2 regions of the Planococcus sp. YIM B11945 genome follow, and region 1 is predicted to be linked to the other one. Evidence: a T-box and tRNA genes for the amino acid it is inferred to sense, from the RefSeq annotation. Region 1 holds a T-box; the other holds one or more tRNA genes.

Region 1 (3,571 bases):
AAAAGCAGTTCATCTTTTATGAAGATGAACTGCTTTTTTTTATGCCCCAACATGCCATTAAGCGTTCTACGGCTTGCTCAATTTTATCTTCAGGCAATCCGCCGAACCCCAAAATGATTTGGGGAGGAAAAACGGCTTTTTCATGCACATCATAAGACTGTAAGCCCGCTATCCGAATTTCAGCTTGTTTGGCTAAATCGATTAATTCTTTTTCAGTTCGTGCAGTTTCAACGGTCAGCACAATGTGCATGCCGGCTTGTTCACCGGAAATTGTTACTACTGGTGCGAATAAAAGCAGCGAAGACGTCAATTTCTCCAGTTTTTTTTGATACAACTTGCGCATGCGGTTTAAATGCCGGGCGAAATGTCCTTCCTGCATGAAACGCGCCACGAGCTGCTGTTCCAAGCGCGGCACGGTGGAGGAATAGTGAAGAAACGTTTCGCGGTACGCACGCATTAGTTGTTTAGGCAGCACCATATAAGCAATGCGCAGAGAAGGCATCAGCGATTTTGAAAATGTACTAATGTAAATGACCCGCCCACTCTTATCCATACTTTGAAGCGCTGGAATGGGACGGCTTGTATAGCGGAATTCACTGTCGTAGTCGTCTTCAATGATATAGCGATCGCCAGCAGCAGCCCAATTCAATAATTGGGAGCGTCTTGTCGCACTCAACACCGCGCCTGTTGGAAACTGATGGGAAGGTGTAACATAGGCGACATCTACAGCGGACGCTTCAAGTTCTTTTACACTCAGTCCGTCGTGGTCTACTGCAATTGGGACGGCTTTTCGGTCATAATGGCTAAAAATATTATGCGTCAAGGCATATCCCGGATTTTCAAAACCAAATTCCAGTGCTTTTGGCAAGAGGCGAATAAGCAGCGGCATCAACTGCTCGGTTCCGGAGCCGATAATGATTTGACCGGCATCGCATACCACGCCGCGCGATTGAAACAAATAGCGTGCGATTTCTTGCCGCAGCGTTTCGTCTCCTTGCGGATGGCCAGACAGCAAAAGTTCATGATTGGATTCGTCGATTACGTCTTTAGCGATTTTGCGCCAAGTTGAAAACGGAAAAGACGGCGTATCGATTTTTCCCGAGTGAAAATCAAATCGATAGTCGATTTGTTCATGGATCACCGGCTCATGGTGTGGCACATCCAAATAAGCCAGTTCTTCTACGGGCTGGGCGTAATAGCCCTTACGCGGCCGAGATTCAATAAACCCTTCTGCAACAAGCTGTCCGTAGGCGAGTTCAACCGTTGTTTGGCTGATGGCCAAAAAATCGGCCAGTTTGCGCTTGCTGGGCAATTTCGTATTAACGGAAATGTTGCCGCTGATGATGGCTTCTTTGATTTCTTGATAAAGCTGCTGGTAAAGCGGGGTGTCATTGTTTCGTTGAAGCTGAAACATCAGCATGTCCATGTGGTTCTCCTTCTGGCCTGGTTAAGAAAGCAAAAATGGCCTTTTTTATGGGGTCACTTTTAGTATACTGGAAATGGATAGAGTTTTTCCATACCGACACCCTCTTGCCAAACGTGAGGCTTTATAGTAAAGTATGATTAATTTCAAAGTAGAAACGTTGATGGGAACTAGTAAAACGATTGTTTTTCTTAAGAGAGCCGGTGGTTGGTGCGAACCGGTGAAAAACGCGTTTGAATCCACCCCGGAGTTGCATGGCGGTTGAAGCCATTGCCGGTTTAAATGCCGTTATGTGATGAAGAGGATTGGCTTTGGCCGATCAATCAGGGTGGCAACGCGGGTAGCTCTCGTCCCTTTCCAGGGATAGGGGCTATTTTTGTTGTCTTTTTTTCATTGACGTAAATTTAAAGGAGGAATTTTCATGTTGGATATTAAGTATATACGCGCTAATTTTGAAGAAGTGACAGCAAAACTCGCAAAACGCGGGGAAGACATTTCGGTTCTGGAGGATTTTGAAGAACTGGACGCAAAACGCCGGGAATTGATTGCCCAGACGGAAAAATTGAAAGCGGAGCGCAACGAAGCTTCTCAAAACATTGCGGTGATGAAGCGCAATAAAGAAAATGCGGATGAAGCCATTGCGAAAATGCGTGAAGTCGGCGAGCAAATCAAAGAAATCGACGATGTTTTGCGTGAAGTGGAAGACCGACTAAATTACATCATGATGCGTGTGCCGAACATTCCGCACGACAGTGTACCGGTCGGCGATTCTGAAGACGACAACGTGGAAATCCGCACTTGGGGCACAAAGCCGGAATTTGCGTATGAAGCTAAACCGCATTGGGATTTGGGCACTGATTTGAACATCATTGATTTTGAACGGGCAGCAAAAGTCACAGGCAGCCGCTTTGTGTTCTACCGCGGCCTTGGGGCGCGACTTGAGCGGGCACTCATCAACTTCATGATGGACCTTCACCAAGAAGAACACGGCTATGAAGAAATGCTGCCGCCATATCTTGTCAACCGCGAAAGCTTGACGGGAACAGGCCAGCTTCCGAAATTCGAGGAAGATGCGTTCTTGATTGAAAAAGAAGATTACTTTATGATTCCGACATCTGAAGTGCCGGTTACGAACTTTTACCGCGATGAAATCTTGGCAGGCGATATGCTGCCGCAAGCCTTCGCATCTTACAGCGCGAATTTCCGCTCTGAGGCCGGTTCTGCAGGCCGTGACACGCGTGGGCTAATCCGACAGCACCAATTTAATAAAGTCGAGCTGGTGCGCTTTGTGAAGCCGGAAGATTCTTATGACGAATTGGAGAAATTGACGGGGCATGCGGAGAAAGTTCTTCAGCTTCTGGGGTTGCCATACCGCGTCTTGAAAATGTGTACAGCCGATCTTGGCTTTACGGCAGCAAAGAAATACGACATCGAAGTTTGGATTCCGAGCCAAGACATGTACCGCGAGATTTCTTCTTGCAGCAATTTTGAAGATTTCCAGGCACGCCGCGCAAACATCAAGTTCCGCCGTGAAGCAAACGGCAAACCGGAATTTGTGCATACATTGAACGGCAGCGGCTTGGCAATCGGCCGGACGGTTGCAGCACTTTTAGAAAACTATCAGCAACAAGACGGGACGGTTGTCATTCCAGAAGTTTTGCGTCCCTATATGGGCGGCAAAGAAGTTATCAAATAAAATCCCAAGGACCTAAAAGCTGACGGCTTTTAGGTCTTTTATTTTTCTCAGAACGGGTATAGAAGAGGAAAACTGTTTGGAAGGGGCGTTTCGATGGAGCATCTTTTTGTAGAGACCAATGGCATTACGCTTCACGTTGTTGCAGAAGGGCCGGAAGATGGACCGCTGGTATTGCTGCTGCATGGGTTCCCGGAATTTTGGTATGGCTGGCGGCATCAGATAGGGCCGCTTGTGAAAAAAGGCTACCGTGTGGCGGTGCCGGATTTGCGGGGCTATAACTTAAGCGACAAACCGCAGGGGATTGAGCAGTATACCCTCGATTTGCTAAGGGATGACGTTACGGGAGTGATCGACCATTTCGGCAAAAAAAGCGCCATTGTCATCGGCCATGATTGGGGAGGCGCAGTGGCGTGGCATATGGCGGCGACAAAGCCTGAATATGTCAATAAGCT
Region 2 (3,571 bases), on a different contig from region 1:
ACGCGTGATTCCAATCGGTATGCAGCCGCTTGCTTCTTCTGCACTCGCCGGTTTCTTCTTCTTTCATCGTTTTCTATTTTCGCAGATAACAATCCAAGCGCCACTCCGAATAAGGCTCCGCCAAACACTTCTATAGGTTGATGCCCCAACAGTTCTTTTAATTCTTTTTCACGTTTCACAAACTTCATGCTTGGAAAATCACCTGAAAGGGACACGAAACTGTCTTCCAAGTCATTTACTAATTGAGCAATTTCGCCTGTGTGGCGGCGAATGCCCTGTGCATCGTACATGACAATCGTTCCAAAGACAACGGCTAAAGCCGTTTCTGTATGGCCCGCTCCTTTATTCGCTGCTACGTAAGAAGCAAGCGCTGATACGCCGGCAGAGTGGGAACTTGGCATGCCGCCTGTTGTGAAGGCTTGCTTCCAATCCCAGGCTCCCGTCAGTTTTTTATGTGTCAAAATTTTCAGGCCTTGCGCGATTCCAATCGCCGATAACGACGTAATAATTCCCCGGTTCATTCTTTCCATTTTCCTCGACCTCCGCTCTATGTATGACCAGCAAAAAAAATACTGTTCGTTTTCATTACCCTAACTTTCCCTTTTTTATGCGGAATTGAAGAGAAAAAATGAACTTCATCCCTAGAAAAAAGGAAAAGCGCTCTTTGCGCTTTTCCTCAATGGCGTATTTGTTCAGTTGGTTTTTCAACTGAAGGTAAAACAATGCCGGTAGCCGATAAAGTTTTCATTAATATTTCATGCATTAATTTATAACCTTCATCGTTTGGATGAATGGCATCGAGCCAAATCGTCGGGTTTTTGCCCATGATTTCGGTTCTGGAAACAATGACCCCTTTTTCGCCGATCGCCGTATTCCAGGTACGCAGCAGCAAATTAGTGAATCCAAAATACTGAAATTCTTTTTTCATGGAATTGTATAAATTGTTCTGAACGATCAACACATCGCCATTCAAATTTCGGATATGTTCGTACGTTTCCAGCAAATTTTTCCGGTACGCCTTTTTTAGCTGAGTAAATTGCCGGACCATTCCTTTTGTTCCATGGTTTCGGAATCCCCGCAGAAGATCATTTCCGCCGATGTTCAACAAAACAAGGTCGGCTTCTTTTAGTGTTCGGTCCCAACTTTCGGTGCGTAGCCGGTCAACCAAGCCGTTGCTCGTAAGGCCGTTGATGCCAAGATTGGCAATGGTGCTTCCTGGAAATGTTTCTTTCAAGTATTTTGAAATGCCGCCTTTTGTGCCGTAGCCATAGGCGACCGAATCTCCTAGTATGACAATGTTTTTTATATGGAATTGCTTATTATGTTGTTTAATAGAAGAAAATGACGCTCCGCGGAAAAGGGCGCCAGATCGATTGAATTTTTTCACACTGCCTCATCCTTCCCTTGATGCTTATATACTTATTTTAACATAATTTTGGTTTATTTAATGGTTTGATGTTCATTTGCGCTTTCTACGATATTCCTGTTTTTTAATGTATTCAAACGTATTTTTCCTTGATGATTACTCCAAAGGAACAGTTAAAAGGGGCTGTCTCATAACTACAAAATATAAAACCGGCAAAGAAAAGGATACTTTTCTTTGCCGGTTTTTTAGCTAGCTGACGGGAATGGAAGCGGCGAAAACCATGTGCTCCTGCATCGCTTCGCTGCTTCGTCGCAAAGAATCGACCGAACTCCCTTCGGTCGATTCTTTCCTGCGGGATAGCGAAGTGCCGAAATCCACTCGGGCGCTTAGCCTGAGTTAGTTCGGCGCGAGCCCGCGGAAAGCGTCCGCTGCAATGGACGTCAGCCCCTTTTGGGACAACCCCTTTTAACTGTGGTTTACGGAGATGAGAGGATTCGAACCCCCGCGGCGCTTGCACGCCCTAACTGATTTCGAGTCAGCCCCCTTCAGCCTCTTGGGTACATCTCCACGATGAATAAAAAAATTTTATCACTGCTTGTTGTGTTGTGCAACGATTTCCTTCTACTCATAAAAACCTCATTTTTTTTGTATTGTTTCAATTTTGAGGAACTTTTTTTGACTTAGCCCGTATACTTAAATAAGAGGTGATTGGTATGGAATGGAAAAAGATTGTGGCTCTTTTTTTCGCAGCTTTTTTGTTGATGCTCCCCACTCACGCGTTTGCAGTTGATTTTGAAATTACACAAGTGGCCATTGATGCTCAGTTAAACGCAGATGGAACCGTTTCTGTATCCGAGACGCACACGTACGAATTTGATGGAGATTTTAATGGCTTAACAAGAGAAATCGCTCCAAAACAAGGAACCAAAATTCAAAGCTTTACTGCCTTTGAAAACGGCAGCCAATTGAAAGTAGAACGAGAACAAAACGTCTACAAAATCTTTCGTTCTGGGGATGATGAAACGGTAACAGTGGAAATGAATTATTTTATTATCGATGCCGTGGAAAAATTTGAAGACGGGGCAGAGTTTTATTGGCCTTTCTTTGACGACCGCAACGAAAGCGATTATGGCAATATGACAATCACCATCCTTCCCCCTGCACCGGCAGAAGATCCTCTTTTTGTTGGTTATGGAGAAGCCGCCAATACCGGATCGCTTGAACCGAATGGTGGAGTAATATTTGACCTTGGCAACGTTCCATCAGGTGAAAACGGCGATGTCCGTGTTGTTTACGATCCAGAATTGTTTCCAAGCCTAGAGGAGCAGCCAGGTGCGATAAGAGCCGAGTTAGTTGGGGAACAGGAAAACCAAGCCGAAGAAGCTGCGGCCTTTGCAGCGAATAAGGATTTGTGGAATAAAACCGGTTCGGCTGCAATTCCTGTATTAAGCGGTTTATTCGCGATGTTATTCGGGTCGGTATGGTTTGCTTCAAGAAAGAAAAAACGAAACGCCCGAACCTTTGCCACTGACTTTTTCGTCCCTAAAGAAAAAATGAGCATGCCAGCCACCATTTTTTTTGCCAAGCCGTCCGTTTTTGTACCATATGTGGCAGCGGCAGCATTGATGGATGCTGTTCGAAAAGGATATGTCCGCCAGCTATCCGATAGCCAGTTCGAACGCATTCTTCAAAGCTCTGGCCATCCTCATGAAGCGGTGTTCCTGGATTTTTTATTTAATTCTGTAGGAGACGGCAAGGTTTTCAATACACAAGACTTAGAGGCTTTTACTAAAAACGAATCGAATGCGGAAGCTTATCAAGAAGCTATGTCGTCTTGGAACAAAGAAATTTCAGCTGAAATCAAAGAGCATAAATTATACAGCCGACACCCGGGGATTCGCTGGGGAGCCGCCTTTATCAGCCTGTTGAGTGCAGGATTGGCCATATACTTCGGCTTGTATGGTTTATATGCATGGCTCGCTTTCAGTGTTTTCTTGGCTTTGTTGTTTTTCGGATTCGCTTGTTTTTACAAACCGCTCACTTTACAAGGCCATGAGATCCGGGCTGAGTGGCAACACTTGCGCGACGCCATGAACAACTTGCCAGAGGAGACCTGGAACCGCTTATCGAAAGACGATAAAATCCGAGCCTACACGTTCGCACTCGGCACTGAACCTGCAAGCGGAAGCAAGGAAACACGGCCGT

The links. The T-box of region 1 lies ahead of serS (serine--tRNA ligase). A T-box ahead of a tRNA ligase gene usually reads a tRNA of that ligase, here a tRNA-Ser.
Region 2: it encodes a tRNA-Ser, which carries the amino acid that the T-box ahead of serS (serine--tRNA ligase) is inferred to sense. The anticodon was not compared.

What each region holds. Positions count from the first base shown of each region.
Region 1 is NZ_JBOZWR010000013.1:3,736-7,306, forward strand. It holds gene ACRRQV_RS17920 (PLP-dependent aminotransferase family protein) at 17-1,426, opposite strand; T-box leader at 1,575-1,781, shown strand; gene serS (serine--tRNA ligase) at 1,845-3,119, shown strand; gene ACRRQV_RS17930 (alpha/beta fold hydrolase) at 3,213-3,571, shown strand, end outside.
Region 2 is NZ_JBOZWR010000001.1:613,679-617,249, forward strand. It holds gene ACRRQV_RS03240 (divergent PAP2 family protein) at 1-530, opposite strand, end outside; gene ACRRQV_RS03245 (GDSL-type esterase/lipase family protein) at 677-1,387, opposite strand; tRNA gene ACRRQV_RS03250 (tRNA-Ser) at 1,846-1,933, opposite strand; gene ACRRQV_RS03255 (DUF2207 domain-containing protein) at 2,080-3,571, shown strand, end outside.